Regions from separate parts of the Streptomyces sp. TN58 genome, predicted to be linked through region 2. Evidence: predicted binding sites of a transcription regulator. Region 2 holds the regulator's gene; the other holds the start of a gene.

Region 1 (7,181 bases), 2.0 Mb from region 2:
GTGATCGTTGTTTCCGCCGGGCCTCGGGCGTCCGCCTCGCGTTGGCGTTCCGCGCTGTCGCTGATGCGGAGGAGGAGGGCGATCATGATCCAGTTGGCCAGGAGGGACGAGCCGCCCTTGGCCAGGAAGGGCAGGGCCTTGCCCGTGAGGGGGATCAGGCCCGTGACGCCTCCGGCGACCACGAAGACCTGGAGCGCCAGCGCCGAGGCGAGCCCCACCGCCAGCAGCTTGCCGAAGGGGTCGCGGGCGCCGAGTGCCATCCGCAGCCCGCGCTGCACGAGGAGCCCGTAGAGGATCAGTACGGCCATGACCCCGGCCAGGCCCAGCTCCTCGCCCACCGTCGTGAGGATGAAGTCGCTGCGCCCGGCGAACTTGATCAGCTCGGGGTGGCCCATGCCGAGGCCGGTCCCCGAGACGCCGCCCGTGCCGAAGCTGAACAGCGCCTGCGCCGACTGGTCCGAGGTGACACCTGGGGGAGGGGTCTCCCAGTAGACGGAGAGCGGATTCAGCCAGGCCGCCACGCGCGCCTTCACATGCGGCTCGGTCGAGCCCACGACGAAGGCGCCCGCCGCAGCCATGAGCACACCGCAGACGATCCAGCTGGTGCGCTCGGTGGCGACGTACAGCATCACGACGAAGACGCCGAAGAAGATCAGCGACGTGCCCAGGTCCCGCTCGAAGACCAGCACCAGCATCGACAGGATCCACACCGTGACGATGGGTCCGAGCTGGCGCATCGGGGGCAGGCGCACCCCGAGGAACCGGCGGCCCGTCAGGGCGAGGGAGTCGCGGTGGATGACCAGGTAGCCGGCGAAGAAGATCGCGATCATGATCTTCACGAACTCCCCGGGCTGGACCGAGAAGCCGAAGAGGATGATCCACCGCTTGGCGCCGTACGTGTCCGCGCCGAAGAACGCCGGTGCGATCAGCAGCACCAGCGCGACCGCCATCGTGATGTAGATGAACCGCTGGAGCAGCCGGTGGTCGCGCAGCAGTGCCAGCACCGCGATGCACGCGGCCACGCCGACCACGGTCCACAGCAGCTGGCCCGGGGCGTTCGCGTCGGAGTTCCACCGCTCGATGTAGCCCTGGTCGAGCCGGTGGATCAGTACGAGCCCCAGGCCGGTCAGCAGCATGGCGAGCGGGAAGACCAGCGGGTCCGCGTAGGCGGCGAAGCGGCGTACGCCCAGATGCCCCACCAGCGACAGCAGCGTCATGCTGATGGTGAAGCCGGCGAGGTTGGGCGGGAGCTCGCCGTTCATCGCGAGGCCCGCGGCCGCGTGCCCGAAGACGGCGATGGCGATGACGAGAACGAGGAGCAGCGCCTCGGTGCGACGGCGGGCACCCGCCGTCGTCAGCGGCCTCAGTCCACGCACGGGACGCCGCCGACACCCTCGGGGGCGGGCAGGGGGCCTGCGGCGGAGGGCGGGCGGGATCCTGGATCGCCGGCGGCGCCCGGTGCGCAGGGGCCGGCGGAAGCCATGGGTCCGATTCGCTCTCCAATGAGGCGCTTTATCTTCATATCTTCTACGACGTCGATGCCGTCCCCGGGGTTCCTCCCCGAAGCCCGTAGGCCCGCCGTCCGTCCGCCGGACGCCCCGCCGAAGCCCCCGCCGGGCACCCCGCGGGGGGTGCCCGCGCAACGCCCGGCCGACGGGAATTGGCACTCCGCTTGACCGAGTGCTAATCGCCGGAATAGTCTCGCACCTGGCACTCGCCCCCGGTGAGTGCCAACACAGCGACAGGCAGGTCCGGCACCCGCGACGACGGATCGACCTGGTCGCCACCTCAGACAGTTAACCCCGGATCTCCGAAGGGGGAGGTCGGATCGTGACGACCGCCAGCTCCAAGGTTGCCATCAAGCCGCTTGAGGACCGCATCGTGGTCCAGCCGCTCGACGCCGAGCAGACCACGGCCTCCGGCCTGGTCATCCCGGACACCGCGAAGGAGAAGCCCCAGGAGGGCGTCGTCCTCGCGGTCGGCCCGGGTCGCTTCGAGGACGGCCAGCGTCTCCCGCTGGACGTCACCGTCGGCGACATCGTGCTGTACAGCAAGTACGGCGGCACCGAAGTGAAGTACAGCGGCGAGGAGTACCTCGTCCTCTCGGCTCGCGACGTGCTCGCGATCGTCGAGAAGTAATTTCGCTTCACAGCACTGCTTTGAGCTGCGCCCCTGGTCACCCCGCTGATTGCCGGGCGGCGAGGGGCGCAGCCCGTTAAACCGAGTTTTCGAGAGGGCTGAACCGCTCCCATGGCGAAGATCCTGAAGTTCGACGAGGACGCCCGTCGCGCCCTCGAGCGCGGCGTCAACAAGCTTGCCGACACGGTCAAGGTGACGATCGGCCCCAAGGGCCGCAACGTCGTCATCGACAAGAAGTTCGGCGCCCCCACCATCACCAACGACGGTGTCACCATCGCCCGCGAGGTCGAGCTGGACGACCCGTACGAGAACCTGGGCGCGCAGCTCGTGAAGGAGGTGGCGACCAAGACCAACGACATCGCGGGCGACGGCACCACCACCGCCACCGTGCTGGCCCAGGCGCTGGTCCGCGAGGGTCTGCGCAACGTCGCCGCCGGCGCTTCCCCGGCCGCCCTGAAGAAGGGCATCGACGCCGCGGTCAAGGCCGTGTCCGAGGACCTCCTCGCGACCGCCCGCCCGATCGAGGACAAGTCCGACATCGCCGCCGTCGCCGCGCTCTCCGCGCAGGACGCCCAGGTCGGCGAGCTCATCGCCGAGGCGATGGACAAGGTCGGCAAGGACGGTGTCATCACCGTCGAGGAGTCCAACACCTTCGGCCTGGAGCTGGAGTTCACCGAGGGCATGGCCTTCGACAAGGGCTACCTCTCGCCGTACATGGTCTCCGACCAGGAGCGTATGGAGGCCGTCCTCGACGACCCGTACATCCTGATCAACCAGGGCAAGATCTCCTCCATCCAGGACCTCCTGCCGCTGCTGGAGAAGGTCATCCAGGCGGGTGGCTCCAAGCCGCTGCTGATCATCGCCGAGGACGTCGAGGGCGAGGCGCTCTCCACCCTCGTCGTCAACAAGATCCGCGGCACCTTCAACGCGGTGGCCGTCAAGGCCCCGGGCTTCGGTGACCGCCGCAAGGCGATGCTGCAGGACATGGCCACCCTCACCGGTGCCACCGTCATCGCCGAGGAGGTCGGCCTCAAGCTCGACCAGGCCGGTCTGGACGTGCTGGGTTCCGCCCGCCGCGTGACCATCTCCAAGGACGACACCACCATCGTCGACGGTGCGGGCAGCTCCGACGAGGTCCTCGGCCGCGTGAACCAGATCAAGGCCGAGATCGAGGCCACGGACTCCGACTGGGACCGCGAGAAGCTGCAGGAGCGCCTGGCGAAGCTCGCCGGTGGCGTCTGCGTCATCAAGGTCGGCGCCGCCACCGAGGTGGAGCTCAAGGAGAAGAAGCACCGTCTGGAGGACGCCATCTCCGCGACCCGCGCCGCGGTCGAGGAGGGCATCGTCTCCGGTGGTGGCTCCGCGCTCGTCCACGCCGTGAAGGTCCTCGACGGCAACCTCGGCCTGTCGGGCGACGAGGCCACCGGTGTCGCGGTCGTGCGCCGCGCCGCCGTCGAGCCGCTGCGCTGGATCGCCGAGAACGCGGGCCTTGAGGGCTACGTCATCACCTCGAAGGTCTCCGAGCTCGACAAGGGCCAGGGCTTCAACGCCGCCTCCGGCGAGTACGGCGACCTGGTCAAGGCCGGCGTCATCGACCCGGTGAAGGTCACCCGTTCCGCGCTGGAGAACGCCGCCTCCATCGCCTCCCTGCTGCTCACGACCGAGACCCTGGTCGTCGAGAAGCCGGCCGAGGACGAGGGCGACGCCGGTCACGGCCACGGTCACGGCCACAGCCACTGACCCGCTCCACGTCGAAGGCCCCGCTCCGCAGCCGCGGAGCGGGGCCTTCCCCGTGTGCGGACACCCCCCTGGAGCTAGGTGGCGTAGGGCGATCCGGTTCCGCCCATCTGGCGCTGGAGGGCGCCGGGGTTGTAGTGCCACCAGCCCTCGATGATCTCTCCGTCCTGGCACCGGAAGGTCGTGGTGCCGGACATCTCGTACGTCTTCCCGGTCGGTGGGACCCCCATGAACTCTCCCGTGTGGGTGCCGCGCCAGTTCCAGATGGTCGTGACCATGTCCCCCTCGGCCACCTGCGCGGTCGGCTCGAAGGTCATGTCGAAGGCGGCGCGCCACATCTCCATGTCGGAGCGCATGTTCTCGCGCCCGATGACGGTGGGTTCCTCCTTGCTGACGTCGTGGTCGATGTAGTTCGTCGCGAAGCACTCGTCGATGACGCTCATGTCGCCGGCCATGGCGGCTTCCTGGAACACCCGGCTGCAGAGTTGCTTGTTGAGGTGTTCGTCGCGGACGACGTCGAGGTTCATGAACTTCGGCATCCCCTCGCAGAGGGACACCATCTCGTGGAACATCCGGTCCGTCTCGGGGAGCTGAGAGTTCTTCATCGCCTCCTCGTACGAGGCGAACTCCACCATGTCCACGAAGTGGGTCGGGGCATCGCGGTCCTGGCCGATCATCGTGTGCGTGGCGGTGCGCCTGCCGCTGCTCTGTTCAGCCCAGCGGTCGATGAGCGCGTTCATCTCATCGAACCGCGTGGTCTCATAATCGATCACCTGTACGAATGTCATCGCGTCGCCTCCCGCTGGAGATGGGACATGTCCAGTTTAGGGAGAGTTAGCCCGTTTGGCGGTCCAGGTCGTCCAGACGGGACCGCGGCGGAGGGCCTGCCGACAGGCCATGAACGCTACTGCGGCCCGTACTTGCGGCCGGTACGCGAGGACACCCCGCCCAGCAGCCCGCGCGGCGTCAGCTTCACGACACCCATCAGCGCCTTGTACCGCGGGTCCGGGATCGACACCGTCTTCCCGCGCGCCAGGTCGGCCAGCGCGGCGGCCACCAGCTTGTCGGCGTCCAGCCACATCCAGCCGGGGATGTTGTCCGTGCCCATGCCGGCGCGCTGGTGGAACTCCGTGCGTACGAAGCCGGGGCACAGCGCCATCAGCCGGACCCCGGACCCCGCCATGTCCCGCGCCGCGCCCTGGGTGAACTGCACGACCCAGGCCTTGCTGGCCCCGTACGTACCGCGCGGTACGAAGGCGGCCACCGAGGCCACGTTGATCACGCCGCCGCGGCCGCGCGTGCGCATCGACTCCGAAGCCGCCGAGGTCAGCCGCAGCACGGCCTCGACGTGGACCTTGAGCATGGTCAGCTCGTCGGCCATGGAGACTTCCAGGTAGCGGCCCTTGTTGCCGAAGCCCGCGTTGTTGACCAGCAGGTCGACCGGATGCGTACGGTCGCCGAGGCGTTTCTCCACCGCCGCGATGCCCGCGTCGGTGGAGAGGTCGGCGGCCAGCACCTCGGCCTCGATCCCGTGCAGGTCGTGGAGCTCCGTGGCCTGCTCGCCGAGCCGCTTGGTGTCGCGCGCCACCAGCACGAGGTTGTGCCCCTGGGCGGCCAGCCGCCGGGCGAAGGCGGCGCCGATGCCCGCCGTGGATCCCGTAATCAACGCAGTCGTCATAGGCGCAACCTAGCCGCCCCGGACGACGCCGCTATCGCACCCCGGCCCCGGTCCCGTGCTTCTCCACGTACTGGAGCACCTTCTCGTGCGCCTCCGGCTCCATCGCCGCCCCCGCTGCCAGGGTCCGCGGCAGCAGGGCGCGCTCGGTGGTGAAGGCGCGGAACCACAGCTGCACCGTCACGTCGTGGTCCGGCCGGTGGATGATCTCGATGGGGTCGCCGGGGGAGACGGAACCCTCCTGGATCACCCTCAGGTACGCGCCCGGCCGGGCCTCCCGGGTGAAGCGCCTGACCCAGCCGGCCTCGCCCAGCACACCCTGGAAGGTGCGGCACGGGATGCGGGCCGAGGCCACTTCGAGGACCAGGTCCGAGCCGACCCGCCAGCGGTCGCCGAGCCGCGCGGTGTTCAGGTCGACGCCGGAGGTCGTGAAGTTCTCGCCGAAGAGGCCTCCGGGCAGTTCGCGACCCAGCTCGCGCTCCCACAGGTCCAGGTCCTCGCGGGCGTACGCGTAGACGGCCTGGTGGTCGCCGCCGTGGTGGCGCCGGTTGCAGACGGTGTCGCCCTCAAGGCCGCTGCCGAGGCCGGTGGCCTTGGCGCCGGGGGCGAAGACGCGGACGGGGCCGGGGACGGGGCGCTTGCCGATGCCCGTCACCCCGCTCTCCGCGTCGGTGTGCTCGGAAGGGGTGGCGGCGCCGAGGTTCACGGAGATCAGATGCATGGGACCCATGGGCACAGGCTAACCGCGCACCCCCAAAGCGGCACAGAGGTATTCGCGCAGGCGTCAAAGGGGGCCTTATGCTCGCAGGGTGATCGAGGCACGTCATCTCCGGGTACTGCGCGCCGTCGCCGGGACCGGATCCTTCTCCGCCGCCGCGCGCGAGCTCGGCTGCACCCAGCCCGCCGTCTCCCAGCAGATGAAGGCGCTGGAGCAGTCGGCCGGCACCCCGCTGCTCATCCGCACCGGCCGCGAGATGCGGCTGACCCAGGCGGGCGAGGCCCTGGTCCGGCACGCGGCCGGAATCCTCGCGGGGCTGACCGCCGCCGAGGAGGAGGTCGCGGCCATCGCGGGGCTGCGCGCGGGCCGGGTGCGGCTCGTGTCCTTCCCCAGCGGCAGTTCCACCCTGGTGCCGACCGCGCTCGCGGCGATGCGCGCCGAGCACCCGGGCACCCGTATCTCCCTGGTCGAGGCCGAGCCGCCGCGCTCGGTGGAGATGCTGCGTGAGGGCGACTGCGACCTGGCGCTGGCCTTCCGCTACGGAGGCTCCGCCGGGTCCGCCGCCGAGTGGGAGGACCTCGTGGTGCGGCCGCTGCTGACCGACCGGCTCGTCGGGCTGGTCCCCGAGGGGCACGCACTGGCCGGCGCGGAGCGGGTGGGCATGGCGGAGCTGGCCGGCGAGCCCTGGATCGCGGGCTGCCCGCGTTGCCGCCGCCATCTGGTGGAGGTGTGCGAGGACGCGGGCTTCACCCCGCGCATCGACTTCGCCACCGACGACTATCCGGCGGTGGTCGGCCTGGTCGGCGCGGGGCTGGGCGTGGCCGTGCTGCCGGAGCTCGCGGTGGAGTCCGTACGGGCCAAGGGCGTCAGCACCGTGGCCGTGGAGCCGGCCGTCGAGCGGGAGGTCGTGGC
Region 2 (7,181 bases):
CCCACCGTGGCGGTGCTCTTCCGTGAGCGCGTCGCCGCGACGCCGAACGACGAGGCCTACCGCTACCCGGTGCCCGCGGCCGGCGGCCAGGGCGCCGCGGACGACTGGAAGTCCCTGAGCTGGAGCCAGGCGGCCGAACGGGTCTACGCCATCGCGGCCGGAATGATCTCCCTCGGCCTCGAAACGGAAGACCGCGTCGCGCTCGCCTCCAACACCCGGGTCGAGTGGATCCTGTCCGACCTCGGCGTGATGTGCGCCGGCGGCGCGGTCACCACGATCTACCCCAGCACCAACGCGGACGAGTCGGCGTTCATCCTCGCCGACTCCGAGAGCCGGGTCCTCATCGCCGAGGACGCCGCCCAGCTGGCCAAGGCCCGCGAGCGCCGCGCCGACCTGCCCAAGCTGCGCCACGTCGTGGTCCTGGAGGCCGCCGACGCGGTCGCCGCCGACGGCGACCCCGAGGGCTGGGTGCTCTCGCTGGCCGACCTGGAGGCGCTGGGCAAGGAGCACCTGGCCAAGCACCCGGAGGCCGTCGACGAGCGCATCGCGTCCATCACCCCCGAGCAGCTCGCCACCCTCATCTACACCTCCGGTACCACGGGCCGCCCCAAGGGCGTCCGGCTGCCGCACGACAACTGGTCGTACATGGCCAAGGCCATGGTCGCCACCGGGCTGATCGGCAAGGACGACGTCCAGTACCTGTGGCTGCCGCTCGCTCACGTCTTCGGCAAGGTGCTGACCTCCGGACAGATCGAGGCCGGGCACGTCACCGCCGTCGACGGCCGGATCGACAAGATCATCGAGAACCTGCCGGTGGTCCAGCCGACCTACATGGCGGCCGTCCCGCGCATCTTCGAAAAGGTCTACAACGGCGTGGCCGCCAAGGCCCGGGCCGCCGGCGGCGCCAAGTACAAGATCTTCCAGTGGTCCGCCGGCGTCGCCCGCGAGTACGCCAAGGTCACGCAGGACAACTTCCGCCGCACCGGCCGCGCGACCGCCCCCTTCGCGCTCACCACCAAGCACAAGGTCGCCGACGCGCTCGTCTACTCCAAGCTCCGCGACGCCTTCGGCGGCAGGCTGCGCGCGGCCGTGTCCGGCGCCTCCGCCCTCGCCCCCGAGATCGGCTTCTTCTTCTCCGGCGCGGGCGTCCACATCCTGGAGGGCTACGGCCTCACCGAGTCCAGCGCCGCTTCCTTCGTCAACCCGGGCGAGGCCTACCGCACCGGCACGGTCGGCAAGCCGCTTCCCGGCACCGAGGTCCGCATCGCCGACGACGGCGAGGTCCTGCTGCGCGGCCCCGGCATCATGCAGGGCTACCACGGCCAGCCGGACAAGACCGCCGAGGTCCTGGAGTCCGACGGCTGGCTGCACACGGGCGACATCGGAGAGCTGTCGGCCGACGGCTACCTGCGCATCACCGACCGCAAGAAGGACCTGATCAAGACCTCGGGCGGCAAGTACGTCGCCCCGGCGGAGATCGAGGGCCAGTTCAAGGCGATCTGCCCGTACGTGTCGACCATCGTCGTCCACGGCGCCGACCGGAACTTCTGCACCGCCCTGATCGCGCTCGACGAGCCGTCGATCCTGACCTGGGCCGCCGAGAACGGGCTGGAGGGACGGACGTACCAGGAGGTCCTGGCGGCGCCGGAGACCGACCGGCTCATCGAGACCTACGTCCAGACCCTCAACGAGGGCCTGCAGCGGTGGCAGACGGTCAAGAAGTTCCGGATCCTGCCGCGCGACCTGGACGTCGAGCACGGCGACCTCACGCCCAGCCTGAAGCTGAAGCGGCCGGTGGTCGAGCGTGAGTTCAAGCACCTGATCGAGGAGATGTACGAGGGGTCCCGCGAGGCCTGACGCCTTGCGCCGGCCCGGCGGGGCGGGGCGGCGACCCGCCCCGCACCCCCCTGCCGGCCCACCGCCCCGGACCCTCCGCCCCGCAGGAGCGGGGCGGAGCCCGGCGGCGGGTGCGGGATGATGGGGGCATGCCTTCCGCACTCCCCGACGGTGAACCCATGCCCGAGGACGGCTCGCTGCCGTCGCACGCCCTGGCGGGCGCCGGGGAGCGGCCGCTCGGCTTCTACCTGCACGTCCCGTACTGCGCCACGCGCTGCGGGTACTGCGACTTCAACACCTACACGGCCACCGAGCTGCGGGGCACCGGGGGCGTGCTCGCCTCCCGCGAGAACTACGCCGACACCCTGATCGACGAGGTCCGCCTCGCCCGGAAGGTCCTCGGCGACGACCCGCGGGCCGTCCGTACCGTCTTCGTCGGCGGCGGCACGCCGACGCTGCTGCCCGCCGCCGACCTCGTACGGATGCTCGCGGCGATCCGCGACGAGTTCGGCCTGGCCGACGACGCCGAGATCACCACGGAGGCCAACCCGGAGTCCGTGGACCCGGCGTACCTGGCCGAGCTGCGCGCCGGGGGCTTCAACCGGATCTCCTTCGGCATGCAGAGCGCCAAGCAGCACGTCCTGAAGGTCCTGGACCGCACCCACACCCCCGGGCGCCCCGAGGCGTGCGTGGCCGAGGCGCGCGCGGCGGGCTTCGAGCACGTCAACCTCGACCTGATCTACGGCACCCCCGGCGAGAGCGACCAGGACTGGCGGGACTCCCTCGCCGCCGCCCTGGCAGCCGGCCCGGACCACGTCAGCGCCTACGCGCTGATCGTCGAGGAGGGCACGCAGCTGGCCCGCCGGATCCGCCGCGGCGAGGTCCCCATGACCGACGACGACGTCCACGCCGACCGCTATCTGATCGCCGACGAGGTCATGGCCCAGGCCGGGTACTCCTGGTACGAGGTGTCGAACTGGGCCACCTCGCAGGCCGGGCGCTGCCTGCACAACGAGCTGTACTGGCGCGGCGCCGACTGGTGGGGCGCCGGGCCGGGCGCGCACTCGCACGTGGGCGGGGTGCGCTGGTGGAACGTCAAGCACCCCGGCGCCTACGCCGCCGCGCTCGCCGAGGGCCGCTCCCCGGGCGCGGGGCGCGAGCTGCTGTCGGACGAGGACCGCCGCGTGGAGCGGATCCTGCTGGAGCTGCGCCTCGTGGACGGCGTCCCGCTGTCCCTGCTCGCCTCGGCGGGCCTCGCGGCCTCCCGCAAGGCCCTCGCGGACGGGCTCCTGGAGCCGGGCCCCTACGAGGCCGGGCGGGCCGTGCTGACGCTGCGCGGGCGACTGCTGGCCGACGCGGTGGTCCGGGACCTGGTCGACTGATCACCTTCCCGGGTGAACCCGCGCGGATCCGGGTCGGCGCTGCCTACCCTGTTCCTAGCCTGTCGTCGTACCTCACGGCGGCAGAAACGGAGGGCCGGAGATGACCGCTGTGGACGATCAGCGCATGACCGAGTTCTTCGAGAGCCTCGCGGCTCCCGAGGGCGTCAAGGTCGAGCTCCTCCGGGGGGAAATCGTGATGATGGCCGGGCCCGACGTGGTCCACAACCTGATCGTGCTGTTCATCGCGCGTCAGATCCCCCCCGACCGCTGGTACCCGCTCCAGACCCAGGACGTGGCTATTCCGGGGGAGTCCTCCGAGCCCCAGCCCGATCTCGTCGTGGTCGCTCCGGAAGCGCTTCCGGAGGGCAGCGGTCGGCTCCTGCCGGTGCAGGCCGTCTCGCTCCTCGTCGAGGTCGTCTCGAAGACGAGCAAGGTGCGCGACTACGTGACGAAGCGCTCCATCTATGCCGCGGGCGGTGTTCCCGCCTACCTGATCGTCGACCCCTTCGAAGCGAAGTGCACGCTGCTCACCGAGCCGTTCGGCGGCGGGGACCAGGCCGACTACCGCACGGCGCGGACCAGCAAGTTCGCAGAACCGGTCCCGCTCGATGCCCTCGGCGTGACGCTCGACACCGGGCAGTTCGGCACCCTGCCGTAGATCAGTCCGGGGCCGTGACGAAGTCGATCAGTTCCTCCACGCGGCCCAGCAGGGTCGGCTCCAGGTCCTTGTAGGACGTCACCCGGGACAGGATGCGCTGCCAGGCGGCGCCGGTGTTCTCCGGCCAGCCCAGGGCCCGGCAGACGCCCGTCTTCCAGTCCTGGCCGCGCGGGACCACCGGCCAGGCGGCGATGCCCAGCGCGGACGGCTTCACCGCCTGCCAGACGTCCACGTACGGGTGGCCCACCACCAGCACGTCCGGCGAGGTCACCGCCGCCGCGATACGGGACTCCTTCGAGCCCGTCACCAGATGGTCCACCAGCACGCCCAGCCGGGCGTCCGGGGCCGGGCCGAACTCCGCCACCACGGCCGGGAGGTCGTCGACGCCCTCCAGGTACTCCACGACCACGCCCTCGATGCGCAGGTCGTCGCCCCACACCCGCTCCACCAGTTCGGCGTCGTGGCGGCCCTCGACGTAGATCCGGCCGGCCCGGGCCACCCGAGCGCGGGCGCCGGGGACCGCGATGGAGCCGGACGCCGTACGGGTGGGCACCGCCGGGCCGCGGGGCGGGCGGACCAGGGTGACCACCTCGCCGTCCAGCAGGAAGCCGCGCGGCTCCATCGGGAACACCCGGCGCCTGCCGAAGCGGTCCTCCAGGGTCACCGTGCCCGCCTCGCAGGCCACCACCGCGCCGCAGAAGTCCGTACCCGCCACCTCGACCACCAGGTCCGGTTCCACGGCGACCTCCGGCACGGCCTTGGGTCGCTTCCACTGCGGGGTCAGGTCGGGGGAGTACTCGCGCATCCGGCCGACACTAGGCAAGCCGCGCGCGTCCCGCCTACGACACGCCGGAACGGGCCTCCAGCGTGGCGCGTTGCGCACGCACGAACTCCGCGGTGACCACCGCTCCGTGACCGGGCACGTACAGCGCGTCCTCGCCGCCCAGCGACAGCAGCCGGTCCAGGGCGGCGGGCCACTGCCGCGGCATCGCGTCCGGGCCCGCCTGCGGCTCGCCCGACTCCTCGACCAGGTCCCCGCAGAACACCGTCTCGCGTTCGCCCGGGACGAAGACGGCCAGGTCGTGCCCGGTGTGGCCGGGCCCCACGTTGGCCAGCAGCACCTGCAGCCCGCCGAGGTCCAGCGTCCACTCGCCCGACACCGCGTGGCCCGGCACCACCATCAGGTCCACCGCCTCGGCCGCCTCGTCCGCCGCGAGCCCGTGCCGCACCGCGTCCCCGCGCAGCTCGTCGCGGTCCGCGACGAGGAGCTCGGCCAGCCCGACCGCCCCGTACACCTCGGCCCCGGGGAAGGCGGCCGCGCCCAGCACGTGATCGAAATGACCGTGCGTGAATGCGATATGGGTCACGCTCCGACCCGTCAGCCGCTCGGCCTCGGCCCGCACCTCCGCACCCTCGCGCACGCACGACCCGGGGTCGACCAGGAGGACCGACTCGTCCCCCACCACCAGCCCCACCGTGCAGTCCCACACCGGCAGACGCCGCCGGCCGGCCCGCCCGGTGAGCCGTTCCCAGCCCGCCTCTTCCCATCGCACGTCCATGCCGCGACGCTACCCTGGCGGGCCTCCCTTGCCAGGGTCTTACTACCCGGCCGTACACTGAGCGGGGGCTTCCTGGCACTCGAACGGACAGAGTGCCAACGAACGCCGGACACGGCAGAACACGGCAACACGGCAACAGATCACGCTGGAGGTGTGCGCGATGCTCAGCGAACGCAGACTCGAAGTGCTGCGCGCCATCGTCCAGGACTACGTCGGGACGGAGGAGCCGGTCGGCTCCAAGGCGCTCACCGAGCGGCACCGGCTCGGCGTCTCGCCCGCCACCGTGCGCAACGACATGGCGGTCCTGGAGGAGGAGGGCTACATCGCCCAGCCCCACACCAGCGCCGGCCGGATCCCCACCGACAAGGGCTACCGCCTCTTCGTCGACAAGCTGGCGGGCGTCAAGCCGCTGTCGACACCCGAGCGCCGGGCCATCCAGAACTTCCTCGACGGAGCCGTCGACCTCGACGACGTCGTCGGCCGCACGGTGCGGCTGCTCGCGCAGCTCACCCGGCAGGTCGCGGTCGTGCAGTACCCGAGCCTGACCCGGTCGACCGTCCGGCACGTGGAGCTGCTCTCGCTCGCCCCCGCGCGCCTGATGCTCGTACTGATCACGGACACCGGACGCGTCGAGCAGCGGCTCGTCGACTGCCCGAGCCCCTTCGGCGAGGCCTCTCTCGCCGACCTGCGGGCCCGCCTCAACAGCAGGGTCGTCGGCCGGCGCTTCACCGACGTGCCGCCGCTCGTCCAGGACCTCCCGGAGTCCTTCGAGGCCGACGACCGCGGCACGGTCTCCACCGTGCTGTCGACCCTTCTCGAAACGCTGGTCGAGGAGGCGGAGGAGCGGCTGATGATCGGCGGTACCGCCAATCTCACCCGCTTCGGACACGATTTCCCCCTGACGATCAGGCCGGTGCTGGAGGCGCTGGAGGAGCAGGTCGTGCTCCTCAAGCTGCTCGGCGAGGCCAACGAGTCGGGGATGGCCGTAAGGATCGGGCACGAGAACGCCTACGAGGGGCTCAACTCCACGTCGGTCGTCTCGGTCGGTTACGGTTCGGGCGGCGAAACGGTCGCCAAACTCGGCGTGGTCGGACCGACCCGCATGGACTACCCCGGAACGATGGGAGCGGTACGCGCAGTGGCACGTTACGTCGGACAGATCCTGGCGGAGTCGTAAGTGGCCACGGACTACTACGCCGTTCTCGGCGTACGCCGCGACGCATCTCAGGACGAGATCAAGAAGGCCTTCCGGCGCCTCGCGCGTGAACTCCACCCGGACGTCAATCCGGACCCGAAGACGCAGGAGCGCTTCAAGGAGATCAACGCGGCCTACGAGGTGCTCTCGGACCCGCAGAAGAAGCAGGTCTACGACCTCGGCGGCGACCCGCTGTCCTCCTCGGGCGGCGGCGGTGGGGCCGGAGGCTTCGGAGCGGGCGGCTTCGGCAACTTCTCCGACATCATGGACGCCTTCTTCGGCCAGGCCTCGCAGCGCGGCCCGCGCTCGCGGACCCGCCGAGGCCAGGACGCCATGATCCGCCTCGACCTGGAGCTGGACGAGGCGGCCTTCGGGACGACCAAGGACATCCAGGTCGACACGGCCGTCGTGTGCACCACCTGCTCCGGTGAGGGCGCCGCCCCCGGCACCTCGGCGCAGACATGTGACATGTGCCGCGGCCGCGGTGAGGTCTCGCAGGTCACCCGGTCCTTCCTGGGCCAGGTCATGACCTCGCGCCCCTGCCCCCAGTG

The links. Region 2 encodes HrcA, which represses chaperone genes, less so after heat shock. Its sites were predicted from a motif close to TTNGCACTCNGNNNNNCNGAGTGCNAA; they were not measured.
Region 1: the regulator HrcA is predicted to act here: its motif matches at 1,661-1,687, upstream of groES (co-chaperone GroES).

What each region holds. Positions count from the first base shown of each region.
Region 1 is NZ_CP018870.1:4,424,964-4,432,144, forward strand. Features, by position in the region: gene BSL84_RS20225 (FtsW/RodA/SpoVE family cell cycle protein) at 1-1,376, opposite strand, end outside; gene groES (co-chaperone GroES) at 1,831-2,139, shown strand; gene groL (chaperonin GroEL) at 2,251-3,879, shown strand; gene BSL84_RS20240 (ester cyclase) at 3,954-4,664, opposite strand; gene BSL84_RS20245 (SDR family NAD(P)-dependent oxidoreductase) at 4,781-5,554, opposite strand; gene BSL84_RS20250 (MOSC domain-containing protein) at 5,586-6,272, opposite strand; gene BSL84_RS20255 (LysR family transcriptional regulator) at 6,361-7,181, shown strand, end outside.
Region 2 is NZ_CP018870.1:2,429,978-2,437,158, reverse strand. Features, by position in the region: gene BSL84_RS11150 (AMP-dependent synthetase/ligase) at 1-1,857, shown strand, start outside; gene hemW (radical SAM family heme chaperone HemW) at 1,986-3,218, shown strand; gene BSL84_RS11140 (Uma2 family endonuclease) at 3,319-3,876, shown strand; gene BSL84_RS11135 (DUF3097 domain-containing protein) at 3,878-4,681, opposite strand; gene BSL84_RS11130 (MBL fold metallo-hydrolase) at 4,716-5,435, opposite strand; gene hrcA (heat-inducible transcriptional repressor HrcA) at 5,596-6,612, shown strand; gene dnaJ (molecular chaperone DnaJ) at 6,613-7,181, shown strand, end outside.